2 regions of the Paenibacillus sp. ALE3 genome follow, and region 2 is predicted to be linked to the other one. Evidence: predicted binding sites of a transcription regulator. Region 2 holds the regulator's gene; the other holds the start of a gene.

Region 1 (16,333 bases), 910 kb from region 2:
ATTGGTCCCGGCAGTCTATATACCAGCATTTTACCGAATTTGCTTGTACCGAAACTTGCTGAGGCTGTGGTGAAATCAGATGCTATCAAAATATTTGTCTGCAACGTGATGACCCAGCCGGGGGAAACCGATGGCTATACAGTGGGAGATCACCTGCAAGCGATCTATGAGCATGTAGGACATCATCTGTTCGACTATGTCATTGTAAATAACGGAGAAATTCCGCCCCAAGTACAGGAGATGTATGCCGAGCAGGGAGCTAAGCCTGTTCAAGTAGACATGGGCGAGCTGGCTGATCGAGGATATAAAGTAGTGGCAGATACGTTAGTTCTGTTCCGCACGTATTTACGGCATGACGCCGACAAACTGAGCCAGCATATTTACCAATTGGTACAAAACTGGATGTTAAGAAGGAGGTGAGTCCCTTGTCCTTTGCGGCACAAACGAAAAAAGAGCTTACGATGATTGAAAGCCAGCCCTGCTGTGAAAAAGCGGAACTGTCTGCGCTCATACGTATGCTCGGATCCGTACAACTGTCGAATAAAAGGGTGATATTGGACGTGTCCACAGAAAATGCCGCGATTGCAAGGCGGATTTACTCCTTGATCAAAAAGCATTTTCAACTTCACATCGAACTGCTTGTACGGAAAAAAATGCGCTTGAAAAAAAATAATGTGTATATTGTCCGTATTCCTAATGGTGTACAAGAGCTGCTAAAGGAGCTTTATATTGTCTCAGAAGGTTTCTTGTTCACTGACGGGATTAATCGAGATATCATTCGGAAAAACTGTTGTAAGCGGGCTTATCTGCGGGGTGCCTTTATGGCAGGTGGCTCTGTGAATAATCCAGAGGGATCGTCTTACCACCTTGAAATTTCTTCGATGTATGAGGAGCATTGTCAGGCGCTAGTTGATCTCGCTAATGAGTTTCATCTCAATGCCCGCTGTATTGAGCGAAAAAAAGGCTTTATCCTTTACATCAAGGAAGGCGAGAAGATCATTGAGCTGCTCAGTATCATTGGGGCGCACCAAGCCTTATTCAAATTTGAAGATGTACGTATCATGCGCGATATGCGCAATTCCGTAAACCGTATTGTTAATTGCGAAACAGCTAATTTGAACAAGACGATCGGAGCTGCTGTCCGGCAAATTGAGAATATTAAGTTGCTGGAGAGGGAAGTTGGTTTGGAGACCTTGCCAGATAAACTGCGTGAAGTGGCAGAAATTCGGCTTGCTCATCCCGATTTGAATTTAAAAGAAGTCGGGGAAATGCTCAAAGGGGTCGTGAGTAAATCGGGTGTAAATCATCGACTTCGCAAAATTGATGAGATGGCTGACAAAATCAGGGGGGAAAACGGCCTGATTCCGTAAAAGAGGGTCTGTGGGGCTTTTAGAACCGGTTTTTTTAGTTTTTTTTCTAGTGTCTGTCCCGGGTTAATGTTATAATGTGATAAATAAAATGGAGTAAATAGCGTCCAGATTTATTTGATGAGGGGGTAAGCTGACATGTCAAAACATCCAGTAGTTGTACGCTTGAAAACAGGACTGCACGCCAGACCTGCTGCGTTGTTCGTACAGGAAGCGAATAAATATTCATCTGAAATTTTTGTGGAAAAAGAAGACAAAAAGGTTAATGCCAAGAGCATCATGGGTATTATGAGCCTCGCCATCAGTACAGGTACTGAAATCAATATTAGTGCTGAAGGTGCGGACGCCGAACAGGCTGTAAACGCTTTAGTAAGTCTGGTTAGTAAGGTAGAGCTGGAAAATCAATAAACGAGCATTTGCTTTGTGATATGATGTATGCTCTTAGTGAAAGCCCCCTCGGGGGCTTTTTTTTGTATCCAGAAAAAAGCATTCAACCAGCCCCGCCATTAAGCTATTTATGTATATTTATTTGAATATAGCGACCGCGTTAAGTCCAAGCTACAAATAGTTAAAACCCCTGGGTAATGCTCTGTTTCGGAAATTTATACCGCTTGACTGCAACCTTTTCCCGTTTTTTCCGTCTGGAAGGTACAAACATTTTCAAGAAAGAGGCTGACTACAATGAGAGTTTGGACAAAAACAGTAAGCACAGCAATTCTTGCAGGAGCATTATTAGCTGGGGGAATAGCAGGAGGGCTGTGGACGGGAGCTGATCGCGCTTATGCAGCAACGGCGAATGGTGTAATTAACGTGAGTGGAAGTGGTGAAATAATGGCTAAGCCAGATATCGCTTATCTCTCTATTGGTGTGCAATCGGAAGGGAACACCGCTGCTGCTGCTCAAAAAGCCAATGCTGCGAAAATAAACAAGGTTACACAGCTATTAAAAGAAAAATGGAGCATTAGTGCAGACGATATTCAGACAAGCCAGTTCTCTGTACAACCTAACTATACCTATAACGAGAAAGAAGGACAGAAGCTCAAAGGCTACATGGCCAACCATACACTTTCAGTGAAATATCGCAATTTGGACAAAATTGGTCAACTGTTGGATGAGGCTACAAATTCCGGGGCAAACAACGTAGATAATATACAGTTTTCCGTAGAGAATTCTTCCGCTTATGAGGAAGCAGCCATTGCAAAGGCGTTGGATAATGCTCAATCCAAAGCCAGTGCCGTAGCAAAATCAGCTAAACGTGGCTTAGGAGCTCTGGTGAATGTTACAGTAGATGGCGGGGAAGCTCAGGTTTTCACACAACGTGAGAATGCCATGTCCAAAGCGCTCATGGATATGAGTGGCGGAACAGAGATACAGTCGGGTCAAGTAACGGTGAAAGTCCAAGTGTCTGCTCAATATGAGATGAACTAGTATAGACCATTAAGCGGAGCCGCAAGCGCCTGCAACATTGCAGGATGACTTGTTGGCTTCTTTTGTCTATTGAAACCATTTTGTAATGAGTCTGTCATTGCTAATGGCTGTTAGGTGTACAGATTGAAATCAGGGAGTGTACAGATTGTAAACTACATACAATAGGGTATAGATATAATAAGAAAAGTGATCAAAACACATAGATTATACAGATTTGCAATAGGAGGAATACTTACGATGAACAAACATACAAAAAAATGGGGCTCAGCATTGCTGGCAGCGGGAATTTTAGCAGGAGTTGCGGTTATTCCGGTTTCCTATATTGGGGCAGCATCGACCAAACAGCAGCAAGCGACAACACAGCAACCAGGGATCGCCATCCAATGGAATGGTAAAACGTTGGCCGCTAAAGGTATTCAAGTGAACGGGAACACCATGATTCCAGTGGCAGCACTGCGTGACAGCTTGGGAATTCCGGTGAGCTATGACACCAAAGAAGGGACATATACAGTGGGGAGTGGGTACAACAAGCTCTATATCGTGGTCTCCTCCTCGGATGCCTATGTCAATGTGAACGGAATCAACACGCGCAGCATGGATGCCAAAATGGTCGCCGGGAAGTTATACATCCCTATGAGTCTGCTGAAAGACTATCTGGGTATCGATGCTCAGTGGAATGCAGCTCAGAAAACCGTAACATTGAGTAAAAGCCAGCTAAATCCAATTACAATTGCATCTCAGACGCTTCCAGCTTCGAGTAATGCAAAGGTGTCTTATAAGATTAAGTATCCGCAAATCAGCGGCAATCAGCTAAATTCTGAGGCTCAACAGGCCATTAATAATGTGCTTAAGAAGCATGCAGAGACAGTATTGGCAGCAGGCAAAAAGATGGTGGCAGAGGGAGAGGTTACAGCAGAAAGACCGTATGATTTCGAAAATGATTTTGCAATTGCCTATAACAAGGACGGTATTCTAAGTGTGATTATGCAGGACTACTCGTATACAGGTGGCGCACATGGTATGACGGCGCGTAAAGGATACACGTTCTCGCTCGCTGATGGCAAGCTGCTACAATTGTCTGACGTATTGAAGGCAAATCCGAACTATAAAAAGTTTTTGAATGCTGATCTGAAGAAAAAAATTGATGCGCTCCAGGCTGGCGAAGGTTTTGAAAAATTTAAAGAGTTGGCCGCAGATCAGAATTTTTATGTGACCAATAGTGGAGTAATCATCGTGTTTGATTTGTATGATTATGCTCCATACGCGTATGGAATTCCAGAGTTTACTTACTCGTTCGCTCAACTGCTGCCTCAGGGCGGGAAGCCTTTTGCGGGACAAAATCAATAATTTGGATGACCTATATTTTTAAAAAATAGCAAATCAAAAAGGCTGCCTACTGGATACAAAAATCCGAGGCAGCCTTTCTATTTACCAGCTATTCAGAAGTAAACCACTTTTCTTATACACCTTCTGGAGAGGAGCTAGTTAACACTTTATCAATAATACCGTATTCTTTGGCATCATCAGCGGACATGAAATAGTCACGGTCTGTGTCTTTTTCGATGCGTTCCAGTGGTTGACCTGTGCGATCTGCGAGAATGCGGTTCAATTTGTCACGCATTTTCAGAATGCGACGGGCGCGAATTTCGATATCCGTTGCCTGTCCTTGTGCACCGCCCAGTGGTTGGTGAATCATAATTTCACTGTTTGGCAAGGCAAAACGTTTGCCTTTGGCACCTGCATTCAGCAAGAAAGCACCCATGGAAGCAGCCATACCTACACAAATGGTAGATACGTCAGGTTTAATGTATTGCATCGTATCGAAAATGGCCATACCAGCTGTGATGGAACCGCCAGGACTGTTAATATACAAGTGAATGTCTTTTTCAGGATCTTCAGCAGCCAAAAACAGCATTTGTGCAATAATTGAGTTGGCTACAACGTCATTGACGTCCGAGCCCAACAAAATAATGCGATCCTTCAACAGTCTGGAATAAATGTCATAGGCGCGTTCGCCGCGGTTACTTTGTTCTACTACCATAGGAACATAGCTCACGTCAAAAAACCTCCCTTAAATATCGTTAGTGGATTTGGTGGATATGCCGATTACACATCCCTATTTATAAACTGTTACCGTATTAACCACATGATAAACAATTTCAAACAAAAAGTCAAAGAAAGTCAAACTATTGATTAAAAAAAGAGCGCTCAGCGCTCTTTTTGGTTAAAAACATTATATGGAACATTTAGCCAATCATATAAAACGACGCGCCCGCGAGGAATCGAACCTCGATCTCAGGCTCCGGAGGCCTACGTCATATCCGTTGGACCACGGGCGCACAGATGAACATTACAAGCAACTAACTAATTAATTTGGAAACAAAGATGATTATATGATATACGGCATTGAATTGCAAGCTTTTATTACGTGCGCATATTCACATAAAAAGTTGAGAAATATAGGTTCAGATAGACTTGCATGTGAAGCAAATATTGGGTAAGATATACGTGGGACTTAAAAAGTTATCCCGGGACATTTTAAGACCAGTTAGAGATATAGCATAGAGACAGAACTTAGAAGTGTGCGGGAGTGGAAAGCATGCGAAAGATATTAGAAATACAGAAGCAGCTTCTGCCCGACCTCATGGATGTTTTGAAAAAAAGGTACACGATCCTGCATCAGATTATGCTGTCCGAAGTTATTGGACGCAGAACACTGGCAGCTTCACTGGATATGACCGAGCGCGTACTGCGCGCTGAGACTGATCTCCTTAAAGCGCAAGGGCTAATTGAGATTGAGAGTGTGGGCATGAAGGTGAGCAAAGCAGGACTGGATCTGCTGGAACAGCTGGAGCCGATTGCGAACAACTTGTTCGGCCTGTCCCAATTGGAGGATCAGATTCGTCAAGCCTACGGTTTGAGGAAGGTGGTTGTCGTTCCAGGGGATTCGGATGCTTCACCGTTAGCGAAGCAGGAACTGGGCCGTGCTGGCGCAAAGGCGCTGCTGAGTGTTATGGATGACGAGGACGTGGTCGCTGTAACAGGTGGCACGACGATTGCAGATGTGGCGGAACAACTGACATTACCTGCTAACGGCCCGCTTAAAGGCGGATGGTTTGTACCGGCACGCGGGGGTTTGGGAGAGAGCATGGAAATGCAGGCAAATACAATTGCTTCCACGATGGCTCGCAAGGTCGGCGCTCAATACCGTCTGCTCCATGTACCGGATTTGCTCAGCAATCATGCTTACAACTCCTTGCTTGAGGATACGAATATTCAGGATATATTGAGCCTGATTCGAGAGAGTCGTATTATCATTCACGGGATAGGCAACGCCATAGCAATGGCCCACAGACGCAAGCTTGACCCTGAAACCTTTGCCCAGATCAGCAATGAGGGCGCGGTCGCCGAATCGTTTGGTTATTATTTTAACGAAGACGGCGTCGTTGTTCACAGAATGCTGACGCTTGGACTCCGTTTGGAGGACATCAGGCGCACGGAGACGGTGTTAGGTGTGGCTGGAGGCAAGAGCAAGGCGGCTGCTATTCATGCGGTATTGCGTTTCGGACAGGAAGACATTCTTGTCACTGACGAAGGCGCTGCTGCCGAGATTGTAAGCCGTTATTTAAGAGATTGATAAGGTTTTTTAATTGTGTTGTCTTGACGGGCTTTCGGGTCTGTCTTGAATATATAAAACTAAACTAAACGAACTTTGGGAGGAACTCACTCATGACAGTTAAAGTTGGTATTAACGGTTTCGGACGTATTGGACGCCTTGCTTTCCGCCGTATTCAAGACGTAGAAGGTATTGAAGTAGTAGCAATTAACGACTTGACAGATTCCAAAATGCTGGCGCATCTGTTGAAATATGATACAACACAAGGTACTTTCCAAGGGGAAGTAGAAGTACATGATGGTTTCTTCAAAGTAAACGGTAAAGAAGTTAAAGTTTTGGCTAACCGTAACCCAGAAGAATTGCCTTGGGGAGACCTGGGTGTAGACATCGTTCTGGAATGCACAGGTTTCTTCACAACTAAAGAAGCTGCTGAGAAACATTTGAAAGGCGGCGCTAAAAAGGTTGTTATCTCCGCTCCAGCTACTGGCGACATGAAAACTGTCGTTTACAACGTAAACCATGAAATTCTGGACGGATCTGAAACTGTAATTTCCGGTGCTTCTTGCACAACTAACTGCCTGGCTCCTATGGCTAAAACATTGCAAGACAAATTTGGTATCGTTGAAGGCTTGATGACTACAATTCACGCTTACACTGGCGACCAAAACACTTTGGATGCTCCACATGCTAAAGGTGACTTCCGTCGTGCTCGCGCAGCAGCTGAAAACATCATCCCTAACACTACTGGTGCTGCTAAAGCAATCGGTCTGGTTATCCCTGAGCTGAAAGGTAAATTGGATGGCGCAGCTCAACGTGTTCCAGTACCAACAGGTTCCCTGACTGAGCTGGTAACAGTTCTGGAGAAAAACGTAACTGCTGAAGAAATCAACGCAGCGATGAAAGAAGCTTCCGATCCTGAAACTTACGGATACACTGAAGATCAAATCGTTTCTTCTGACATCAAAGGTCTGACTTTCGGATCCCTGTTTGATGCAACTCAAACTAAAGTTCTGACTGTTGGCGACAAACAACTGGTTAAAACTGTAGCTTGGTACGACAACGAAATGTCCTACACTGCACAATTGATCCGTACTTTGGAATACTTCGCTAAATTGGCTAAATAAGAATTTCCTTATCGAGCAACATCATAGAGCGGAAACAGGTGTTATTGTTTCCGCTCTTTATATATCAAAATGTGCCTTAAATTCCTGTTTAGTAAAATTATAAGGGTGCGGAGGAATATGGAGATGAACAAAAAGAGCGTACGTGATATAGAACTGAATGGAAAACGGGTGTTTGTTCGTGTAGATTTTAACGTTCCGGTTGAAGATGGTAAAATTACAGATGACAAGCGTATTCGCGAAACCTTGCCAACCATTAACTACCTGATTGAAAAAGGTGCAAAAGTTATTTTGGCGAGTCACTTTGGACGTCCAAAGGGTCAAGTCGTTGAATCCATGCGTCTGACTGCTGCTGGTGTACGTTTGTCCGAACTGCTGAAAAAGCCAGTTGTTAAAGTGGACGAAGCAGTTGGTGAAGCTGTTAAAGCGAAAGTGGCTGAACTGCAAAACGGCGATGTGCTATTGCTTGAAAATGTACGCTTCTACCCAGGAGAAGAGAAAAATGATCCTGAACTGGCTAAGCAATTTGCTGAACTGGCTGACATTTTCGTGAATGATGCTTTTGGTGCAGCACACCGTGCTCATGCTTCTACAGAAGGTATCGCGCATTTCCTTCCGGCTGTTTCCGGCTTGCTGATGGAAAAAGAGTTGTCTGTTATTGGTAAAGCTTTGTCGAATCCAGATCGTCCTTTTACAGCCATTATTGGTGGTTCCAAAGTAAAAGACAAAATCGACGTAATCGACAACCTGCTGAACATTGCAGATAACGTAATTATTGGCGGCGGTTTGACTTATACATTCTTCAAAGCTCAAGGTCATGAAGTGGGTCAATCTTTGCTGGATGAATCCAAACTGGACGTAGCTCTTGGATTTATTGAAAAAGCGAAGAAGCTTGGCAAAAACTTCTACCTTCCTGTGGATATCGTTATCTCTGACGATTTCAGTGCTACAGCGAACACGAACATTGTGGACATCGACGGCATTCCTGCAGATTGGGAAGGCGTGGATATCGGACCGAAAACTCGTAAAATTTATGCAGATGTTATCAAAAACTCCAAATTGGTTGTTTGGAATGGACCAATGGGTGTATTTGAAATCGAGCCTTTCGCTGGCGGTACTCGTGAAGTAGCGGAAGCTTGTGCTACAACAGAAGCATACACCATCATTGGTGGCGGTGATTCTGCGGCTGCGGCTGAAAAATTCCACTTGGCTGACAAAATGGATCACATCTCCACTGGCGGCGGCGCATCCCTGGAATTCATGGAAGGCAAAGCACTTCCGGGTGTTGTTGCACTTAACGATAAATAATCAAACGCATTACGCGTAATAAAGGCTTTAGGGCACCTAATAGTTAGGAGTTGAAACCATTGAGAACACCGATTATCGCGGGTAACTGGAAGATGTTCAAAACCGTACCAGAAGCTAAAACCTTCATCGAAGAGATCAAAGGTAAAGCAGAGGTTGCAGGAGTGGAGAGCGTTATATGTGCTCCATTTACAAATCTTCCTGCTCTGGTTGAAGCAGTAAAAGGCACATCTATTAAAATCGGCGCACAAAACCTGCACTTTGCAGAAGATGGCGCATTTACAGGTGAAATCAGCGGCGGAATGCTTAAAGATCTGGGCGTAGACTACGTTGTGATCGGACACTCCGAGCGTCGTGAGTATTTCAACGAAACAGACGAAACGGTGAACAAAAAGGTTCATGCAGCATTCCGTCATGGCCTGACACCAATTGTATGTGTAGGCGAAAAGCTGGAAGACCGTGAAGCAGGTCAAACCAAAGAAGTTGTAAAAGTGCAAACTGTAGCAGCTTTTGCTGGTCTGGCTAAAGATCAAGCAGCACAAGTCGTAGTTGCTTATGAGCCAATCTGGGCCATCGGAACAGGCAAATCCTCTACTTCGCAGGATGCGAATGAAGTGATTTCCTACATCCGTAGTCTGATTAAAGAGCTGTATGATGAAAATACAGCAAATGCTGTACGTATTCAGTACGGTGGTAGTGTAAAACCTGAAAATGTTACTGAGTACCTGGGTCAAAGCGATATTGACGGCGCGCTCGTGGGCGGTGCCAGTCTTCAACCGGCGTCGTACATCGCGCTTGTTGAGGGGGCGAAGTAAGATGACAGCACCAAAACCGGTAGCTTTAATTATTATGGACGGATTCGGACTGCGTGACACTGTGGAAGGCAATGCGGTTGCACAGGCCAACAAACCGAATTACGACCAGTATTTAAAACAGTATCCACATACCACGTTGACGGCTTCTGGTGAAGCGGTGGGTCTGCCGGAAGGACAAATGGGTAACTCCGAAGTAGGTCACTTGAACATCGGCGCAGGTCGAATTGTATATCAAGATTTGACTCGTATTTCGAAGTCCATCCGTGAAGGCGAGTTCTTCGACAATGAAACATTGGTTAAAGCCGTGCAACATGCGAAGAAGAACAACACTAAACTTCACCTGTACGGACTTCTGTCCGACGGTGGTGTGCATAGCCATATCAGCCATCTGTTCGCTATGCTGGATCTGGCTAAAAAAGAAGGATTAACTGAAGTGTACATTCATGCTTTCATGGATGGACGTGACGTTATGCCTGATAGCGGCGTAGGCTTTATGCAACAACTGGTCGCTAAAATTCAGGAAGTGGGCATTGGCCAAATTGCAACCGTACAAGGGCGCTATTATGCAATGGACCGCGACAAACGTTGGGAACGTGTTGAGAAGTCTTACCGTGCAATCGTATACGGTGAAGGTCCTCAATACACCGACCCACTCGAAGCATTGAAGGAATCGTATGAAAAGTCAGTGTTCGATGAATTCGTGGAACCAACTGTTATTGTGAAGGCTGATGGAAGCCCTGTAGGGCTGGTCGAAAGCAATGACTCTGTCGTATTCCTGAATTTCCGTCCTGACCGTGCGATTCAATTGTCTCAAGTATTTACCAATGAAGATTTCCGTGGTTTTGACCGTGGGCCAAAATGGCCTAAGGATCTGCACTTTGTTTGCCTGACCTTGTTCAGTGAAACGGTTGGAGGCTTTGTTGCCTATGAACCGAAAAATCTGGACAACACGTTTGGTGAAGTGCTGGTACAAAACAACAAAAAGCAATTGCGTATTGCTGAGACAGAAAAGTATCCGCACGTTACTTTCTTTTTCAGTGGCGGACGCGATGTGGAGCTTCCTGGCGAAACTCGTATTTTGATCAATTCGCCTAAAGTGGCTACATATGATCTGCAGCCTGAAATGAGTGCGTATGAAGTAGCGGATGCTGCTGTTAAGGAAATCGAAGCTGACAAGCATGATGCGATTATCCTGAACTTTGCCAATCCGGATATGGTTGGACACTCCGGTATGCTGGAACCAACAATTAAGGCAGTAGAGACGACGGATGAATGTGTTGGACGTGTTGTAGATGCAGTTAAAGCCAAAGGTGGCGTGGTAATTATCATCGCTGACCATGGTAACGCGGATATGGAAATTGATGAGCAGGGACGTCCGTTCACAGCTCACACAACGAATCCGGTTCCGTTCATTTTGACTGACGAAAATATCGTTCTGCGTGAGCATGGAATTCTGGCTGACGTAGCTCCAACGCTTCTGGATTTGATGCAACTTCCGCAACCTGCGGAAATGACAGGAAAATCTATGATTGCATCCCGCAAGTAAGCTTGATTTAATAAGTATAGGCTTGTCCAATAAATTATGAATTACAAAGGAGATTAAGTACAAATGACTATTATTTCTGACGTGTACGCTCGCGAAGTCCTCGACTCCCGTGGTAACCCTACGGTTGAAGTTGAAGTATATCTGGAATCCGGTGCGATTGGTCGCGCTATCGTTCCTTCTGGTGCATCCACAGGCGCTCACGAAGCTGTAGAGCTTCGCGATAACGACAAATCCCGTTACCTGGGCAAAGGCGTTCTGCAAGCTGTTAAAAACGTGAACGAAATTATTGCTCCTGAAGTAATCGGCTTGGATGCTGTGAACCAAGTAGAAATCGATACATTGATGATCAAATTGGACGGTACTCCAAACAAAGGTAAACTGGGTGCGAATGCAATTCTGGCTGTATCCATGGCTGTAGCTCGCGCTGCTGCTGAAGCTCTGGGCTTGCCACTGTACACTTACCTGGGCGGATTCAACGCTAAACAATTGCCAGTACCAATGATGAACATCGTTAACGGTGGTGCTCATGCCGACAACAACGTTGACGTACAAGAATTCATGGTTCTGCCTGTAGGCGCTCCTACATTCAAAGAAGCTCTGCGTGTTGGCGCAGAAATCTTCCACAACCTGAAATCCGTACTGAATTCCAAAGGCTTGAACACAGCTGTTGGTGATGAAGGTGGTTTTGCTCCTAACTTCAAATCCAACGAAGAAGCTCTGTCCACTATTATCGAAGCGATCGAAAAAGCTGGTTACAAACCAGGCGTTGACGTATTCCTCGGTATGGACGTTGCTTCCACTGAGTTCTTCAAAGATGGAAAATACACTTTGGAAGGCGAAGGCAAATCCTTCACTTCTGCTGAGTTCGTTGATCTGCTTGCTTCTTGGGTTGATAAATACCCAATCATCACTATTGAAGATGGTTGCTCCGAAGATGACTGGGAAGGTTGGAAATTGCTCACTGAAAAACTGGGCAACAAAATCCAATTGGTTGGTGACGACCTGTTCGTAACTAACACAGAGCGTCTGGCTAAAGGTATCAATGAAAACATCGGTAACTCTATCCTGATCAAAGTAAACCAAATCGGTACGCTGACTGAAACATTCGATGCTATCGAATTGGCTAAACGTGCAGGATACACAGCTGTAATCTCTCACCGTTCCGGTGAATCCGAAGACAGCACAATCGCTGATATCGCTGTTGCAACAAATGCAGGCCAAATCAAAACTGGTGCTCCTTCCCGTACTGACCGTATTGCGAAGTACAACCAATTGCTCCGCATTGAGGATCAACTGGGTGAACTGGCTCAATACCACGGCCTGAAATCTTTCTACAACCTGAAGAAATAATATTGCTAAAAATGCTGGTGGCGCCTCGGGTCTATGATTTATCATAGGGTCAGGACGCTCGACGCTTTTGCGCATGAATAAAACAGATCTGCTTGCGATATGCAAGCAGGTCTGTTTTTTTTATAAATAATGCATATATGATCTACAGAAGCTTAATGGCTAAGTGTCTTGCTGTAGCTGTTGTTATCTACTGGAAGCTGTGGTAGAATGAAAGTAGTGTTTTGCGTTAATTTCCGGCTATTTAAAGCATGATATGTGCATGTTTTCATAAAAGAGGCTGTGTTGTTTTGCAAAACAGATGTATAAGCTCAGGAGGTGGGATTTTTCATGGAAATCTTTTTGAAAGTGCTGCTCGTTGTGTTCTCGATTGCTGTTATTGCGGTTGTGTTACTGCAAAAGGGGAAAAGCGCAGGTTTGTCCGGTGCCATCTCTGGCGGTGCTGAGCATCTGTTCGGCAAGACCAAAGCTCGCGGTATGGATTTGATTTTACAACGCGTAACTGCTGTTTTGGGTGCATGTTTTATGATCGTTTCCGTTTTGGTTGCATTTTTCGCAAAATAAGATAAATATACACCTTAAGCCTTCGTTTCACGGGAAACGGGGGCTTTTTTGGATTTTGGACAGGCAGGGATGCCGTCGATTAAATTCGTGTATACTAGGGTATGAGTATATAAAGAGCCTTGTATCAGGAACAAGGAACATGCGGATTTATTACTGAAAATTAAAGGTCACCCGAGGTGGACAAAATTATGATAACAGAGCAACAACTACTTGATTTCATGCGCGAGACCGCATACAAGCCTATGACATACCAGGAGCTGGAGCAACATTTTGACATTAAGGATGCAGAAGAGTTTCGTGAATTTCTTAAGCTCTTGAACGCATTGGAGGAAGACGGGAAAATTCTACTGACCCGCACGAACCGTTATGGTGTTCCAGAACGGATGGATTTGCAGCGCGGGCGTTTGCAGGCCCATGCCAAGGGCTTTGCTTTTTTGATTCCAGAGGACCGGGAGCACCCGGATGTATACATTCATGCTAACGACTTAAAGAGCGCGATGAATGGAGATACGGTACTGGTAAGAGTAACATCAAAGGGACCTGCGGGTGGCCGACTAGAAGGCGAAGTTGTGCGAATCGTGAAGCGCGCAGTGCTTCAGGTAGTCGGTGTGTTTCAGAGCCACGAAGCATACGGTTTTGTTTTGCCGGATGATAAACGTATTAACCGGGACATTTTCATTCCTAAGGACAGCTTTAACGGAGCTGTAAACGGACAAAAGGTCGTCGTGCGTATTGTGAGCTATCCGGAAGGACGTGCAGCGGCAGAAGGCGAAGTGCTGGAGGTGCTGGGTCATAAGGATGATCCGGGCGTTGACATCTTGTCCGTTATTCGCAAGCATCAGCTCCCAGAGGCTTTTCCGGATGAAGTGATGGCGGAAGCGGATCAGGCTCCTGATGCGATTACGGAAGAAGAGATTATACGTCAGGGACGGCGTGATTTGCGCGATAAGATCATAGTTACCATTGACGGGGAAGATGCCAAAGACCTCGATGATGCGGTTAATGTAGAGCGTTTGCCGAACGGAAACTATCGTCTGGGCGTTCATATTGCTGACGTAGGGTATTATGTGCGTGAGAACTCCAAGCTGGATCTGGAGGCATATAACCGCGGTTGTAGTGTGTATTTGGTTGACCGCGTCATTCCGATGCTTCCACATCGACTTTCAAACGGAATTTGTTCATTGAATCCTCAGGTGGATCGACTGACTTTATCCTGTGAGATGGAATTCAATGAGCATATGAAGGTCGTAAAGCATGATATTTTCACCAGCGTGATTAAAACGAAGGAACGGATGACCTATACTAACGTTCGCAAAATCCTCGAAGAGGAAGATGCAGAACTGATGGAACGGTACAAGGACCTGGTTGATGTATTCCGTACGATGAAGGATTTAGCATTGAAGCTACGTGCGAATCGGATGCGCCGCGGTGCAGTTGATTTTGATTTTGATGAGGCCAAAGTGATTGTAGATGATGAAGGCAAAGCTGTCGATATTGTGAAGAGGGATCGTACGATAGCCGAACAAATTATCGAAGAGTTTATGCTGGCGGCCAATGAAACGGTAGCCGAACATTTTCACTGGCTCAAGGTACCGTTCTTGTACCGGATTCATGAGGACCCCGATCCAGAGAAGCTGCAAAACTTTATGGCTTTTGCAGCTAATTTTGGTCATCAGATCAAAGGTCGAGGAAATTCCATTCATCCGCGTGCACTGCAAACATTGTTAGAAGACATTCAGGGTACGAAGGAGCAAACGGTGCTTAGCACAATGATGCTGCGTTCGATGAAGCAGGCAAAATATGATGCGGAGTCTACAGGACATTTTGGACTGGCTGCGGAGTATTACTCTCATTTTACATCACCGATTCGTCGTTACCCTGACTTGGTAATTCACCGTGTCATTCGTGAGGTATTGGAGAATGGCGGGGCTTTAACAGACGAGCGTCAGGAATATTTGACTGCACGCATGCCAGATATTGCTCAGCAATCCTCCGAGCGTGAACGTGTGGCTGTGGATGCAGAGCGCGACACAGAACAAATGAAAAAGGCTGAATATATGCTGGATAAGGTCGGCGAGGAGTTCGAAGGGATCATCAGCAGTGTAACCAGCTTTGGGATGTTCATTGAGCTGGACAACACAGTCGAGGGCTTAACGCGTCTGAGTGCACTTACGGACGACTATTATCATTTTGACGAGCAGCATATGGCGTTAATCGGAGAACGCACCTCTAAGGTATTCCGCATTGGGGATGAGGTTAAGGTTCGCGTCGCGCGTGTGAATATGGAAGATTACACAATTGACTTTGAACTCGTCGATATGAAGCAACGGCAACGTCGTGAACGGACGGGAGGCTCGGGCCAGGGTGGAGATTTTGCACGTGGCGAGGGCCGTGCTAAAGGCAGAGGCCGAGAAGGACGTGACCGTAAGGGCGGTAAGGACAAGGCTGGTAGAGAGCGTAAAGGCGGTCGTGAGGCGGCTGGAAAGCCTAAAGAGGGCGGCAACGGAGGAATCAGCACCGCAGGTCGCGCAGGTCGCGATGGTGGAAACGGTGTCGGTACAGGCTCGCCAGGCAGCTTCGGCTTTGGTAGTGGCAAGGGAGGATACAATTCGCCAGCAACGGGTGCAAGCAAGCGACGGAAGAAGACGTCTGCCAGCGGGGTATTCATTGGTGATGCAGCTACCCCAGGTAGTGATGCCAGACCAGGTGGCGAAGGCGCAGCACGTCGCAAGCGGAAAAAAAAGGGCGCTAACGGCGGGTATAGCGCCGCTGGGTTTGTACGGAAAAAGAAAAAGTAGGTTATAAAACTTACTTGTTAGGTAACTGGAGCTTCTCAAGAACAGTGGATGATGCTGATGGAAGCTTAGGTATATGAGCGGTTTCTATCTGCAGTAAGGATAGAAGCCGCTTGATTTTAGTGCGCTTTTGGGATAACTAGAAATGTAGAAGCCTTGACTTTTCTTGCTTTTACCATCCGAAATTTGTTACAATATATTTCTAGGGTAGCTCATTGTAGCGGGATTTCTAGATTGAATTAAGTTATGTATAAGGAGTGGTATTCATGGGTAAGAAGGCAGACGGGAAAGTGCTCGCCCAGAACAAAAAAGCTTCCCATGACTATTTTATCGAGGACACCTACGAGGCGGGCATGGTGTTAACGGGAACAGAGATTAAGTCTCTGCGGAATGGTCGCTCTAACATAAGTGATGCTTTTGCTACGATCC
Region 2 (16,333 bases):
TCATCGTCTCTTGGTTGTAGTTCAAAGGATTGCGGTAATGTGTCGACAGCATAAAATAACGCAAAGCCTCGGGCTTGTGGCGAGCACGCAGATCTTTAACCAAAATACCGTTACCGAGTGATTTCGACATTTTTTCATTATCTATGCGAATATATCCGTTATGCATCCAGTAGCGAGATAATGGTTTACCCGTAATCACTTCAGATTGTGCACATTCACATTCATGATGCGGAAATTGCAGATCCTGTCCGCCTCCATGAATATCCAGCGTATCCCCCAAATAGTGACGAGCCATAGCAGAGCATTCGATATGCCAGCCTGGGCGTCCATCTCCCCAAGGACTTGACCAGTAAATTTCTCCCGGTTTCGCTGCTTTCCAGAGTACAAAATCCTCGGCATTCTCCTTGCGTTCATCCACATTGATGCGAATCCCAAACTGGAGCTCCTCCAAATTTTGACCTGACAGCTGTCCGTAGTCTTTAAACTTTTTGGTCCGGTAGAAGACATCACCATCATTCTCATAGGCATAGCCTTTGTCTACCAGATCCTTGATAAAATCAATAATCAGAACCATGCTCTCGGTTACACGAGGATTTATGCTGGCAGCAGGAACATTCAATCCTGCCAGATCCTCATGATAGGCAGCAATAAACTTCTCAGCAACTGCCGGAACCGCCATATTAAGTTCCCGAGCTTTGCGGATCAACTTATCATCGACATCCGTAAAATTCACCACATAGTTTACATCATAGCCCAAATACTCCAAGTAGCTGCGTACCACGTCAAACACAATTACAGGCCGTGCATTACCAATATGAATGTAATCATACACTGTAGGACCACATACATACATTTTAACCTTTCCAGGCTCCAGTGGCACAAAAGGCTCCCGGCTCCTCGTCATTGTATTATAAATTTGAAGCGACATCGTTATGTTCCTCCCTCATGAAAATTATCCTTGTAATTTATTCTCTTGGGTCACCTGATGTTTCTGAGCAGATTGCTCCTCCTTCAAATCAGACAATTCTGCTCGCAATCGTTCTATTTCCATTTGAAGAGACCGTATAGAATCGACGACCGGATCAGGCAATTGGTGACTAAGTCGATCTGGACGTCTGCCATCCTGTCTGACCACTCGCCCTGGGATGCCCACTACCGTACTGTTTGGCGGAACTTCTTTTAGCACAACCGAGTTGGAGCCAATGTTGGATTGCGCCCCAATCGTAAATGAACCCAATATTTTTGCACCGGAGCCTATAACGACATTATTCCCAATGGTGGGGTGACGCTTCCCTTTCTCTTTTCCAGTCCCTCCAAGAGTAACCCCCTGATACAACACGACATCGTCGCCAATTTCACAGGTTTCGCCAATGACAACACCCATGCCGTGGTCAATGAACAGCCGATCTCCGATACGAGCGCCAGGATGAATTTCAATTCCTGTCATAAACCTCGATACCTGGGATATAACACGGGCTAGAGTACACCACTTTCGCAAATAAAACCAATGTGCGATTCGGTGTGCCCAAAGGGCATGAACGCCAGAATACGTAAAAATGACTTCCAGCTTACTCCGGGCGGCCGGATCATTATCCAAAACAGTTTGAATATCGGATTTGAAATGCCTGAACATGTCGCCCTCCTCTTCCCTCCATATCCTCGCCGCATCACACTTCAGATTTCGCCAATTTTCGTAGTCACTAGCACGCTTCGACAATTTTCAATCTACAGCGAGTCTGAATCTGATAAAAATGAAAAAGCGCCTCCGCAGCCTAGGCTGCAGAGACGCATATACGTGGTCCCACTCTGCTTCGAACATATCTGCTACAAAAAAAGCAGAAAAGTCCGTCTTTGGCGTCCTGTAACGGGAACGAATCGGCAAGCCCTTGCCGCATTAGCATTGTAGGCTAACGAGGGTTCGGGCGCACGGCTCCCAGGCGCATTTCCTCCGCAGGTCATCTAGACGGTTCTCAGCCTGGGGTTTCCCCTCAACCGTCCTCTCTGGTAGATGCCCTTATGCAGTGTACTTCTCCTGTTCGCAGCCTTTACACGTAAGTATCAATCCATATCAATGGAGTCATTATAGCGAAAAGACAACAAATTGACAAGAAATATCAGCCTTTAATTTGTGCCTTAAGACGGTCCAACACCTTGTCACGTCCAAGTAAATAGATGGTCTCGTTCAGATCCCGTCCATGAGTTTGACCTGTAAGGGCCACACGAATCGGCATGAACAGCTGTTTCCCCTTAAAACCAGTTTCCTTTTGAACTTCCTTGATCAGCTTGGCCATTTGTGGAGCTGTAAATTCCTCGCTCGTTTCAACCTTGCCTGCAAAGGCTCTAAGTACTTCAGGAACCTGCTCTTCGGCCAGAACAGCCGCCGCATCAGCATCCAACTCCAGATGCGAACGGAAAAACAACTCAGACAACGCCACAATATCAGACGCTGAAGTCATTTGTTCTTGGTATAAGCGGACAAGAGCTTTAGCCCAATCCTGTTGTTCCGTCGATAATTCATTTGGTAACAGCCCTGCTGCCTGCAAATGTGGAATGGCCATGCTGGCAATCCGCTCAGGATCAGCTTTTTTAATATAATGATTATTCAAATAAGCAAGCTTGTTTGTATCAAATACAGCTGGGCTTTTGGACAAACGATTAGGATCGAAAATCGAAATCAGTTGTTCCCGATCATAGATCTCTTCCTCGCCTTCCGGAGACCAGCCCAACAGCGCAATAAAGTTGAATATAGCTTCCGGCAGATAGCCCAGCTTATCGTACTGCTCCATGAACTGAATAATGGATTCATTTCGTTTGCTGAGCTTTTTGTGATCCTCGCCTACGATCAGCGTCATATGACCAAAGCGTGGAGGCTCCCAGCCGAGAGCTTCAAAAATCATCAACTGCCGCGGTGTATTGGATACATGATCTTCGCCCCGTAGTACATGCGATATTTTCATCAAATAGTCGTCAACCGCTACGGCGAAGTTATATGTCGGAATACCGTCTTTTTTGACGATAACAAAATCGCCGCTTTCCTTGGAATTGAACGTAATTTGACCTTTAACCATATCATCAAACGTATATTCACGATCTTCTGGTACGCGAAAACGAATACTTGGTACACGGCCCTCTGCTTCAAATGCTTGGCACTGTTCTTCTGTTAAATCACGGTGTTTTCCTGAGTAACGTGGTGTCTCCCCACGTTCCATCTGTTCTTCACGCTCGCGTTCAAGCTCCTCTTCCGTGCAATAACAGCGGTATGCCAGACCACGATCCAGCAAATCCTGCCAGTATGTTTTGTAGATGTCCAAGCGTTCGGTCTGGCGATAAGGTCCAAACTCGCCGCCCACGTCTATACTTTCATCCCAGTCCATGCCTAACCATTTCAAATATTTAAGCTGGCTTTCTTCTCCACCTTCAATATTGCGTTTCACATCTGTGTCTTCGATGCGGATAATAAATTTCCCGCCTTGATTGCGGGCAAACAAATAATTAAATAATGCTGTTCTGGCATTGCCAATATGCAGATGCCCTGTAGGACTTGGTGCATAGCGTACACGAACTTCCGTGCTCATATAATCTCCTCCAAATAGAATTACTCAAGATGATAGCATTTACTTGATTAGACAGACAACCGATTGAGCCGCAATTCCCTCGCCTCGCCCGGTAAACCCGAGTTGCTCCGTCGTTGTCGCCTTAACATTTACCTGGGACGACTCCTCTGCTTCCAGCACCCGGGCGATGATTTCATTCATCTGCGGGATGTACGATGCCATCTTGGGCTTCTGCGCAATAATCGTAGAATCAATGTTCCCCAATCGATATCCCCGCTCTTTAGCCAGCCCCCACACATGCTCCAGTAGCTTCAGGCTATCAGCGTCCTTAAATTCAGGGTCATTATCCGGAAAATGCTTTCCGATGTCTCCCAAGCCAAGCGCGCCCAGGATGGCATCGCTAATGGCATGCAGCAGCACGTCTGCATCGGAATGACCTAGCAAACCTTTTTCATACGGAATATGTACGCCTCCGATGATGCATGGCCTTCCTTCCACCAGCTGGTGGACGTCAAACCCTTGCCCTATTCTGATCATTTGATATCCTCTCCCTCTGTCTTTACCCATAACTCCGCCATCTCCAAATCCTCAGGCGTAGTAATTTTGATGTTTTTATAGCTGCCTTGGACGACAGTAACTGGAATGCCTAGCCGCTCCACCAGCATAGAATCATCTGTCCCCAAAAATCCTGACTGCTCCGCTTCCTCATAGGCCCGCAGCAGATCGGAAAGACGAAAAGTCTGTGGCGTTTGAATACTCCACAGACTTCGGCGATCCGGCGTTGCTGTAATGATACCATCCCCGTTCACTTGCTTGATCGTATCCTTTACAGGTACTGCCGCTACAGAAGCACCAGTACGCTGGGCAGCCTCCAGGCATGAACGTACAAGCTCAGGTTGAATCAGTGGACGCACACCATCATGCACCATCACCCAATCTGTTTGCAAGTGGCGCAAGCCGCGATAAACCGAATGCTGGCGTTCACTGCCACCAGCCACCACTCGTACATTTTTGCTGATCTTGTATTGATGAACCCAGTCTCTGCAACGTTCCACATCTCCAGCTCCAGTAACCATCACCATTTCATCCACTTCAGGCATTGCTGCGAATATTTCAAGTGTATGTATGAAGATGGGCTTGTCTCGCAAAAGCAGAAATTGCTTGCTCTCCTGCGTTCCCATACGGGAGCCGCGCCCGGCCGCCACAATCACGACTCCTACCTGATTGTTCATTCAAATAACTCCTGCCCTGATCGCACTTGGACGATCCGTATGATAACACATCTACTTCATCATACCTCGTTTATTGAGCTTTTTCCAATAATTTCGGTTTAGCAAAGATCATGCGACCCGCAGAGGTCTGAAGTACACTTGTGACCAGCACTTCCATGAGAGAGCCAATATAGTCACGTCCACCCTCCACAACAATCATCGTACCATCATCCAGATAAGCTACCCCCTGCCCATGCTCCTTGCCGTCTTTGATAATCTGCACCATAATCTCCTCACCGGGCAGTACGACAGGCTTCACTGCATTCGCCAAATCATTAATGTTCAGCACAGACACACCTTGAAGTTCGCATACTTTATTCAGGTTAAAATCATTAGTTACAACTTTACCCTGCAACACCTTTGCAAGCTTAACCAGCTTACTGTCGACCTCTGAAATTTCCTCAAAATCCCCCTCATAAATGAGCACATTCACATCTAGTTCTTTTTGGATTTTATTCAAAATATCCAGACCCCGCCGTCCACGATTACGCTTAAGTAAATCTGAAGAATCTGCGATATGCTGAAGCTCCTCCAACACAAATTCAGGAATCACAATGGTTCCTTCAATAAACCCTGTTTTGCAGATATCCGCAATACGCCCATCTATAATGACGCTGGTGTCCAAAATTTTATGTTCCTCCAGCTTGCGTTCTTCTACATCCGCTCCCCGACCAAAAAAGCCTGAACTCCAAAAGCATGACAACTCGTCCCGTTTTTCTAGCCCTACCATCAATCCCACATATCCGCATACCAAGGTAACCGCGGTCTGGATAAGTAGACCAGGTGCCCCCAATCCTGAAAAGAGTGGGTAAACTGCCAAGGAAAGGATCAGCCCCACTGCTAACCCCATCACACCTGCCATCATCTCATTCATCGGAATTCGTACCAAGCCTTCAATCCCCTGCTGCAATCGATTCGCCACGGACGCCCCTGCGAATGAGCAGCCAACCATAAATAGCACTGCTCCCGCTAACATCCAAACAGCCATTCCTGGTAAAGAACCATCACTCAACCATTGTGGCATCCACGATACGATGCCTCCTATCCGCTGGTATAACGTATAGCCAAACCACGCGCCGCACAATCCTGTAAAAGTTAAAATAGCCTTTCTCCACATTGAGTTTCTATACCTCCTTTATTTTCTTTTCAATAGTCTGCTATTTATTGGATACATAGCACTTCCCTTACCAGTATGATCCATTTCTCGCATAACTAACCCTGTGTTTTCACTTTTTATGCATAAAAAAAGCATTTATCTCCCTGAATGAATCAAGGAAATAAATGCTTCTTCTAGTTCTTGTCTGACACTAACGTTGCGAATGACGATATTGGTCGTCCTGTTCTTCTTGATTAGAACGATCTCGTTCCCGTCCACGTCTGCGTGATAGCTTCCGAATGTTCAGCTTCATACCGTACAATGCATATAGCACCAATGGTACAAAAATCAGCTTCGACAGCTGATCAGGAAATTTAACGGCCAGAAACACCGCTGCAATTACGACCCATGGAGCAATCCAGATCGCTTTTTTCGGAAGACCGACCTTTTTGAAATTCGGATATCTCATGGAGCTAACCATCAAATAAGAGACCAGCAACATGGCAATCGACATGTATAACAAAGAAATCTCGTTATGGAATAAGGACAAAGTGGCTAATACGCCACCTGCTGCCGGAATGGGCAGACCTGTGAAATAACCTGGTACACCGGGACGTACGTTAAAACGAGCCAAACGCAATGCTCCGCACATCGGAAAAATGGCTGTAACCGTCCAAGCGAGAGCCGAATTCGCATCATGAAAAGCAACCATGTACATAATAACTGCGGGAGCAACACCAAAAGATATCATATCTGATAAGGAGTCCAGTTCTTTACCGAATTCGCTCTGGGCATTCAGAGCCCGGGCCATCCTTCCATCCAGTCCGTCCAACAACATGGCGACAATAACCATAATAGCGGCAAGGCTGTATTTTCCGTCTACGGCCAATAAAATGGCGATCATTCCGAGAAACAAGTTACCCAAGGTACACATGTTCGGAATTGATTTGGTAATCATCTCTTCACCTCAATGTATGAATTGTTCCATTATAATCCTTTCACTGTATTACATTTACATTTGTCTGTCAATGAAAACTTGTTCCTGCAAACGTTTAAGCCCTTCTTTAATCGTACGTGCACGAACCTCTCCTATGCCATCTACTTCATCTAGTTCTTCAATCGTTGCTGTCATGACATGTGGAAAACGTCCAAATCGCTCCACCAGATTATGAATAATTACATTTGGCAAACGAGGTATTTTGTTCAATACCCGATATCCGCGTGCAGCAATATATTCTTCTGATGTCGCTGCTGAAGAAGGGTAGCCTAATAAACGTACAATATGATTTACATCCAGTAATTCGTCGTCCGTAGAACGTTTGAGTCCCAATATAATTTCACGAATCTTCTCGTCGCTGTCGTCTTTGGCATAATCCTTATACAGCAACCAAGCTTCTTCCTCGATATTGCTGACAAGCTCCTCCATCTGCATGCTAATCAGCCTGCCCTCATTTCCGAGCTCGTTAATAAATCGTTTGATCTCCATTTTGATGCGCAGCACCATTTCGATCCGTTGAATGACATTAACAACCTCTGGCATGGTAACCAGCTCTTCGAATTCAGATGCAGTTAAATTGGTTGAGGCTTGCCCCAATACGGATCTATATTTTTCCAGCGTCTGAATGGCCTGATTGGCTTTCGTTAAGATAACCCCGATTTCCTTGAGCGCATACCGTAAAGTCCCCTGATACAACGTAATAATATTACGACGCTGGGAAATAGACACAACCAGTTTGCCAGTCTGCTTCGCAACTCGTTCCGCCGTCCGATGCCGAATCCCTGTTTCTATGGACGAAATGGAGGAGTCAGGAATCAATTGCGTATTGGCATATAAAATTCGTTTTAAATCCTCGCTCAATATGATTGCGCCGTCCATTTTAGCCAGCTCATACAAATAGTTCGGTGAAAAATCACAATTAATAGAGAAACCGCCATCCACGACTTCCATTACTTCCGGGCTATAGCCAACGACCAGAAGAGCACCCGTTTTGGCACGCAAAACGTTTTCCAATCCGTCGCGAAAGGGAGTTCCCGGTGCCACAAGCCGCAGCAAATCGTTCATTTTATCCAGTTGGCTCGCTTCCTTCATTCTCAATGCCCCCTAATCTAATGCAGCTGCCAGTGCATCTGCCACCGTTCCAACTCCTATAATTTGTATCCCTTTCGGATGTGTCCAACCCTTTAAGCTTTTCTCGGGCATGATCACCCGTTTGAAACCTAATTTCTCCGCTTCTCGCACTCGCTGTTCTGCTCGGGATACAGCCCGCACCTCGCCTGTCAGTCCTACTTCACCAAAAATCACATCATATGGCTTGGTAGGAGCATCCCTAAAGCTGGAAGCAATGCTCACCGCTATAGCTAAATCCACCGCTGGTTCATCCAGCTTTACGCCTCCAGCAACGTTGAGATAAGCGTCCTGGTTTTGCAAAAACATGCCCATCCGCTTTTCTAGGACGGCAATGATTAATCCCATCCGATGATGGTCGATCCCCGTACCCATTCGGCGTGGAGATGGAAAATGTGTAGCTGCAATTAGTGCTTGCAGTTCAACCAATACAGGTCGGGTTCCCTCCATACTGGCAACGACGGTGGAACCAGCCACCCCCAGTGGCCGTTCGGACAAGAAAAGTTCAGAAGGATTCGCCACCTCACGCAAACCACTTTCAGCCATTTCAAAAATACCAATTTCATTCGTAGAACCAAAGCGATTCTTAACCGCACGCAACAGCCGATACGTATGATGTCGCTCTCCTTCAAAATAAAGTACACAATCGACCATATGCTCCAACAAACGCGGACCTGCAATAGCGCCTTCCTTGGTCACATGCCCTACCAGTACTGTAGCAATACCTAATCCCTTGGCAATCCGCATAAATCGTGAAGTACACTCGCGCACCTGAGCTACACTACCAGGCGCACTTGTCACCTCAGGCAAATATACAGTCTGTATCGAGTCGATGACCAAAAACTCTGGCTTCAAGCTGTCTACTGCTTCTTCAATCGTCTCCAAATTCGTCTCACATAATACGTACAGACTGGGAGACAAGGCACCGAGGCGATCTGCACGTAGCTTTGTTTGGCGGACGGATTCCTCACCAGACACGTAGAGTACCTTTAAACCAGTTAAAGCCAGCTCATTAGAGGTTTGCAGCATAAGCGTAGACTTGCCGATCCCCGGATCACCACCCACCAGAACAAGTGAACCTGGCACCACACCTCCACCAAGTACACGATTTAATTCACCAATTCCCGTCAAGATTCGTGTTTCTTTGCCACTTTCCACTTCAATAATAGGAAGCGGTTTGTCTTTTGTGCTATGAGTAAGAAGGGAAGATCCCATTCCTTGAGTTTTTACAACGCTTTCCGTTTCTTCGACCATGGAATTCCATGCCTGGCATCCAGGACATTTTCCGTACCATTTAGGCGATTCATAGCCACATTCCGTACAGGAAAATTTAGTTTTCACTTTAGCCATACTTTATTCCCTGGCTCCTTCTTGACGACGATGATGTCGAATTTATCTTCACACAGCACCTGAAAGAGCTGTAACAATAAAAGTTTACCATTGAAGCTTGGCGGACGTAAAGCAATATCACAAACTTTCCCAAAGCTTTTAGCCTACCCTTTCAAGGTATTCAATACACAAAAAGGGTGCCTTCGCAATAGCTTTCCAGCCTGCGAGACACCCTTTTCTAATGTTTTATTTACTAAACTGCTTTAGGACTTCGCGGATACATTATCCTTTTTCGTTACTGTCAATGCACCGTTCTCTTCATCAATGTAGAGAGAGTCGCCTTTAGAAATGTTTCCAGTCAACAGTTCCTCGGACAGGCGATCTTCAATATGCTTCTGGATTGCACGACGCAATGGACGCGCACCATACGCTGGATCGAAGCCTTCCTTGGCAAGGAAATTCTTAGCCTTATCTGTCAACTCAAAGTCCACCTCATACTCATTCAGACGCTTACGCAGCTCCTCAGACATGAGTGAAACAATTTCGGCAATATGTTTTTCTTCGAGAGAATGGAAAACGATAATTTCATCTATCCGGTTCAAGAACTCAGGACGGAAACTTTTCTTCAGTTCATCCATCACTTTGCCCTTCATGTTATCGTAATCCGCCCCAGCGTCCACAACAGCTGTAAAGCCAAGCGTGGAGTTACGTTTGATTGCCTGCGCACCAACGTTGGAAGTTAGGATGATAAGTGTGTTACGGAAGTCAACAACACGACCTTTGGAATCCGTCAGACGTCCATCCTCCAACACTTGCAGCAGAATATTGAATACTTCTGGGTGTGCCTTTTCAATTTCATCCAGCAACACAACAGAGTAAGGCTTACGACGTACCTTCTCAGTCAGTTGACCGCCTTCTTCATATCCAACGTACCCTGGAGGCGCTCCTACCAGACGGGATGTGGAGTGCTTCTCCATATATTCGGACATATCAATACGGATAACCGCATTTTCATCACCAAACATAGATTCAGCCAAGGCGCGTGCCAGCTCTGTTTTACCGACCCCAGTTGGACCGAGGAAAATAAAGGAGCCGATTGGACGCTTCGGATCTTTCAGACCGGCGCGTGCCCGGCGAATCGCCCGGCTTACTGCCTTAACAGCTTCGTCCTGCCCAATCACCCGTTCATGCAACAGTTGCTCCATATTCAGCAAACGATGTGTTTCTTCTTCTTTTAGCTTGCTGACTGGGACACCAGTCCAGATGGCAACAACCTGAGCGATATCCTCTGGTGTAACTTCGGAATCTGTACGCCCCTGTTGTTCTTTCCATTGGTTTTTAGTGACATCCAGCTCTTCACGGATCTTTTGCTCTGTATCTCTCAGCGCAGCTGCCTTTTCAAACTCCTGACTTTGTACCGCTGAATCTTTTTCCTTACGGATATCTTCCAGACGGTTTTCCAGCTGTTTCAGGTTTGGCGGTACTGTATAGGAATTCAGCCTTACCTTGGAGCCCGCTTCATCAATAAGGTCAATAGCCTTATCCGGTAGGAAGCGATCCGTAATATAACGATCTGACAATCTTACTGCAGCTTCAATAGCCTCATCCGTGATTTTTACACGGTGATGCGCTTCGTAACGGTCGCGCAGACCATACAAGATTTGGATTGCTTCTTCTGGAGAAGGTTGATCCACTGTAATAGGTTGGAAACGACGCTCCAAAGCAGCATCTTTTTCAATATATTTGCGATATTCATCCAGCGTAGTAGCACCGATACATTGCAGCTCGCCACGTGCCAGAGCAGGTTTCAGGATGTTGGACGCATCAATTGCGCCTTCCGCTCCACCAGCACCAATCAGCGTGTGCAGCTCATCAATGAACAGTACGATATTTCCGGCTTGACGAATCTCGTCCATAATCTTCTTCAAGCGATCCTCAAATTCACCACGATACTTAGTACCTGCTACTACAGAGCCCATATCAAGTGTCATTACGCGTTTGTCGCGCAACGTTTCAGGAATCTCATTCGCTATGATTTTTTGTGCCAATCCTTCGGCAATCGCTGTTTTACCTACCCCAGGTTCACCGATCAAAACAGGATTGTTCTTTGTACGGCGGCTGAGCACTTGAATAACGCGCTCAATTTCCTTGCTACGCCCAATAACGGGGTCCAGGTTATTTTCCTTCGCAGAAGCCGTAAGATCGCGTGCCAGACTGTCCAGGGTTGGAGTGCTGACATTAGCGGGAGCACCGTGATGGCTGGAAACCGCCTCGCTGCTGCCGAGCAATTGAAGCACTTGCTGACGCGCTTTGTTCAAACTGATACCCAGGTTGTTCAGAACACGTGCTGCCACGCCTTCACCTTCACGAATAAGACCTAGCAAAATATGCTCGGTACCTACATAGGTATGACCCAATTTACGTGCTTCATCCATAGACAGCTCAATGACTTTTTTGGCACGTGGAGTATAGGCAATGTTCGTCGGTTGCTCTTGACCGCGTCCAATCAGTGTTTCCACTTCATCCTGGATTTTCTCCAGTCCCAGCCCTAAACCGATTAAGGCTTTCGCTGCTATTCCTTCGCCTTCACGAATGAGTCCTAGCAAAATGTGCTCTGTGCCAATGTTGTTGTGTCCCAATCGAACAGCTTCTTCCTGGGCCAAGGCAAGCACTTTCTGTGCACGTTCCGTAAATCTTCCAAACATCATATATCCTGCACCTCCACAATGTGTATTTCAGATCATTCTATATATTAAAGGGTTGTGCCTAATTTTTGCCGGATCAGCTTCGCCCGGTACATATCGCGCTCACCGGTATTCATTTTATCCCCAAAGCTTTTTTGCAGAAAGCCAGGTTGCGTCATCACATTAAGCTCATTCATCGCTGCAATGGAAGGACGCTCCAAAATCCCTAAATCTACACCGAGACGTACATCGGACAGCCGCTGTGCAGCCTCCTTGGAATCCAAAACTGCTGCATACGACAAAATACCGAATGAACGCATCACCCGATCTGTAATCCGCAGCATGGATTCATTCATCAATCGTTCTCTGGCAGAACGTTCGTGCTCTATAATTTGCAGCACCACGCCATGCAGATTCTCAATAATTTCTGCTTCGGTTTGTCCCAGGGTAATCTGATTAGATACCTGAAACAAATTTCCAACTGCTTCACTGCCTTCACCATAAATACCGCGAACCGTAAGACCTACCTGTGAAACAGCGGACAATATACGATTGATTTGATGAGTCATAACCAATGCGGGCAAATGCATCATCACCGAAGCTCGCATACCTGTGCCGACATTCGTCGGACAACTGGTCAGAAACCCTCTCCGATCATCAAATGCATAATCAACATGAGCTTCAAATGCATCATCAATGACCATAGCGCGTTCCCAGGCTTCTCTCACCTGAAATCCCGGATATAAGCACTGAATACGCAGATGATCCTCTTCATTTATCATAACACTAACTGATTCATCATCACTAATCAACACAGCACCGTTGCGAGATTCGTTCGCCAAATTAGGACTAATTAAGTGCTTCTCAACCAGTACCTGCTTGTCGATCTCATCCAACTCGGATATTTTCAAGGTATGAAAAGTACCAAAACGACGCAAATCATCATACTGAAGGATATCCGTTAAGCGTTGAAGCACTTCTTCCGACTGCTGATTGGTAGCAAGCATGGGAAAAGGCAGATGCTGCAAGTTACGCGCAATTCTTACCCGGCTGCTAATGACAATCTCCGAATCCGCAGCATCACCACGCATCCAATCACTTAGCGGCTTTTCCGTAAATCGGATATTGGGCATCACGCATTCCCTCCTACTCTTCACAAACTTTACTCTTCAGTCATTTCTTTTTCAAGCTTTCTGATTTGATCCCTAAGCTCAGCAGCTGATTCGAATTCTTCCTGTACAATGTGTTGTTGCATCTCTTTTTTCAAATCATCAATTTGCCGTTTAACCTTTAATCGGCCTCCAGTACGGACCGGAACTTTCCCAACATGACTCGTACTACCATGCACACGCTTGAACAGAGGGTCCAGACGACTATCAAAATATTGATAGCATGATGGACATCCAAAACGTCCTAGCTTACTAAACTGTGTATAAGTCATACCGCAATCCTTGCATTGCAGATTTTGGGGAACAGTGTGACCTGAAGACTGGCTCTTTGTGCTGGAGTCAAAATCCAACATCCCCGACAACAAGCTATGAATCGAAAAGCCATTAGGTGTTCCAGGGATCATCTCCCCTTTTTCCTTCGCACATGTCTCACAAATATGAAACTCTGTCTTTTCGCCATTCACAATTTTGGTGAAATGCAAAGTTGCCGGCCGCATATTACATTCTTGGCACAGCATAAAAGCACCTCCTTCAACGTCAGGATTTTTACAAATCCCTACATCTGAATTGCAAATCTCTATTCACTGGTTAATGGATACTAGCTATTTGGCCGCCAGCAACGAGATCAGCATAGCCTTAAGCAATCTTGCTCGCAGTTGGTCACGATAGGGAAGCTTTAGCAATAATGTATCTCTTGATAAAGCAGCCTTCATTAGACCAGCTTCCCTTTTGCTTAAAAAATGAGCTTCCTCTAACTGATAAATCAGTCCTTCTGCTGCCGATTGGCTAATTTCCTCCCCGATGCTCTGATGAAGGTGTGTATGGATCGCATGTTGTGCAGGTAATTGAATTCGCTGAATTCGAATGTAGCCTCCACCACCGCGTTTACTTTCCACCACATAACCTTTTTCCAGCGTAAACCGGGTACTAATTACATAATTAATTTGCGACGGTACGCAGGAAAAGCGGTCAGCCAGATCATTGCGCTGAATCTCCACTAAGCCTTGGGGACTTTCCAGCAGCATGCTCTTCAAATATTGTTCAATAATGTCGGAAACATTGCGCATTTCATCATCCTCCACTAACGGAAACGCAAGTATTCAAGTACATTTCACGCTCCACAGAGTCCGCCGTATATTGAACTTAACCAAACGATATAGTCACGAATCTAAGCTGCATTCAGGCTATTGCCTGTTGTACATCCATTGGAATTGTACCGTTTCGTTTCTAGTGTGACCTTTATTTGCGATAAATCATACACTTCACTTCTGTACATAAGAAGCAGCTCCTAACTATACGCAAATCAGGTCGTTATTTTTACTTTTTTGCTGTCAAATTGTTATATACGGCCAATCCAACAACATAATACTTTTGTGGAATCACACTGATTCCAATTGACTTTGACTTTCTTTGACTATATTCGTATTATAGCACAAATTTCATTTTTGCCAAGGGGTCAATACCATTTTTCGCAATCTAATTATGTTTTATACCATATTACAAAAAACTCTTCCCATTATGGAAAGAGCTTTGAGTAATTATGATAAACCACATCCAATTGGTTAAAAAAAAGTTGGAAATTAAGAAGAACCAATTGGAGCTTTATCAGAAAAAATCCAATAAGAACGTTTGTTTTATTGGTATTACACGTTTAAGTGCAGCCACAGACTTACTGCTTCCTTCAATACGCCCCCAATTAGACAGGTTATCAGCTTGCTGGTAGCCGAGCATTAAAGTTGTTAATGACTGAATCCCCAGTTTCAAGTCAGCTGCTAAGGCGTTGTCAGATAAATTGCTTGTATCCACTCTTGCCAGATGTCCTTGCCCCTCCCTAGTAATTGTTAATCTCCATACTCCTTCATTCCAAGGGGCATACCGATCTGTCAGATGTAAGGTCAAACTTGTTTCTTCTCCAATCTGCTCAAAAGGGTATCTCTCTACAAAAGCAACTGCATCCACAATACGCCCCATAAAATAAGGCACCGTTTCCTGTTGAATTCGCGGATCATCGAGTAAAAAGGGCAGGTTGTCATCTGCTGGAACGTAAATAAATTTACCTTGGGTTATCATTGAGTCATGATTTGCAAAATAAGTCCACAAAGCCCGACGTGCCGTCTCATTTTCATATACCAACTCATCACAATTTAACTGTTTATCTTCTATTTTGTATAGTGCATATCCCTGAGGATTGCCTGCATCCGTGTAATATACTACAGTTCGATAATTTTCATTTAAAATCCGTTCCTGCCACCATTCCTTATCTCGTACCAGCGTACCATTGTAACGTGAAGCATACGATTGATACACTTGGTCCAATTCTGAAATATTTTTGATATCCCGTTTGACTATACCTTCTGTTTTAAGTTTAGCAGGGAATTTATCAATTGGAATGACGTACTTTTTGTACTCCGTATATGTTTCCCATCCAAATTTACGATAAAAGGCAAATGAGAATGGATGCAGAAAAGAAAGGCTTTGTCCTGCAGTCTTCATCTCTTCAAGCGCATGCGTCAACAAACGTGAAACCATCCCCCCGCGACGCTTTTCCGGCCACGTTGCCACACCAGCAATGCCCCCCATATCAAAAACCTGACCATGTATGTATACTTGTAGCGGCAGCAAAGTCAGTTTAGCATTCAATTCGTGCCCGTCGAAGATTCCCCATGTTTGTTCTGGTTTGAATTTCTTCTTAGCTTTCTCCAGATCCTCCGGGGGCATTGTAAACTGAAAAGCATACTGGGATAATTCAATAGCTGCTTCAAATTCCTCACGTTGTAATTGCCTGATCTTCATAACTTCGTCACCTCGCTCGTATACTTGGACCTTTTAAAAAAATACGCACTTAGAGTGTCGCAAAGCATCTTCTCTCTGTCAACCTTAGAAGCAGGTGTCCATCCACAAAATACATAAAAAAAAGGATGATAACCTGCTAAGGTTATCATCCTTTTTCACTTTTGCTTGGCAACGTCCTACTCTCCCAGGACCCTGCGGTCCAAGTACCATCGGCGCTGGAGGGCTTAACGGTCGTGTTCGGGATGGGTACGTGTGGAACCCCTCCGCTATCGCCACCAAACATGAATTTGCCTCGCAAATTCTAACTTCAAG

What was found. The regulator CtsR, encoded in region 2, represses protease genes until heat stress. The targets are predictions, from matches to a motif close to ATGGTCAATAAAGGTCAAACA.
Region 1: the regulator CtsR is predicted to act here: its motif matches at 4,963-4,983, upstream of clpP (ATP-dependent Clp endopeptidase proteolytic subunit ClpP).

The regions. Positions count from the first base shown of each region.
Region 1 is NZ_CM134214.1:5,110,061-5,126,393, reverse strand. It holds gene ACXHJ2_RS22995 (gluconeogenesis factor YvcK family protein) at 1-420, shown strand, start outside; gene whiA (DNA-binding protein WhiA) at 426-1,370, shown strand; gene ACXHJ2_RS22985 (HPr family phosphocarrier protein) at 1,506-1,775, shown strand; gene ACXHJ2_RS22980 (SIMPL domain-containing protein) at 2,049-2,795, shown strand; gene ACXHJ2_RS22975 (PdaC/SigV domain-containing protein) at 3,033-4,142, shown strand; gene clpP (ATP-dependent Clp endopeptidase proteolytic subunit ClpP) at 4,255-4,851, opposite strand; tRNA gene ACXHJ2_RS22965 (tRNA-Arg) at 5,063-5,134, opposite strand; gene ACXHJ2_RS22960 (sugar-binding transcriptional regulator) at 5,395-6,432, shown strand; gene gap (type I glyceraldehyde-3-phosphate dehydrogenase) at 6,525-7,535, shown strand; gene ACXHJ2_RS22950 (phosphoglycerate kinase) at 7,659-8,840, shown strand; gene tpiA (triose-phosphate isomerase) at 8,900-9,652, shown strand; gene gpmI (2,3-bisphosphoglycerate-independent phosphoglycerate mutase) at 9,654-11,198, shown strand; gene eno (phosphopyruvate hydratase) at 11,262-12,548, shown strand; gene secG (preprotein translocase subunit SecG) at 12,876-13,109, shown strand; gene rnr (ribonuclease R) at 13,298-15,907, shown strand; gene smpB (SsrA-binding protein SmpB) at 16,171-16,333, shown strand, end outside.
Region 2 is NZ_CM134214.1:206,012-222,344, reverse strand. It holds gene cysS (cysteine--tRNA ligase) at 1-928, opposite strand, end outside; gene cysE (serine O-acetyltransferase) at 953-1,633, opposite strand; gene gltX (glutamate--tRNA ligase) at 2,115-3,575, opposite strand; gene ispF (2-C-methyl-D-erythritol 2,4-cyclodiphosphate synthase) at 3,615-4,091, opposite strand; gene ispD (2-C-methyl-D-erythritol 4-phosphate cytidylyltransferase) at 4,088-4,786, opposite strand; gene ACXHJ2_RS00895 (PIN/TRAM domain-containing protein) at 4,857-5,942, opposite strand; gene pssA (CDP-diacylglycerol--serine O-phosphatidyltransferase) at 6,133-6,879, opposite strand; gene disA (DNA integrity scanning diadenylate cyclase DisA) at 6,934-8,010, opposite strand; gene radA (DNA repair protein RadA) at 8,023-9,396, opposite strand; gene clpC (ATP-dependent protease ATP-binding subunit ClpC) at 9,639-12,083, opposite strand; gene ACXHJ2_RS00870 (protein arginine kinase) at 12,128-13,192, opposite strand; gene ACXHJ2_RS00865 (UvrB/UvrC motif-containing protein) at 13,222-13,746, opposite strand; gene ACXHJ2_RS00860 (CtsR family transcriptional regulator) at 13,831-14,295, opposite strand; gene ACXHJ2_RS00855 (GNAT family N-acetyltransferase) at 14,834-16,021, opposite strand; rRNA gene rrf (5S ribosomal RNA) at 16,185-16,301, opposite strand.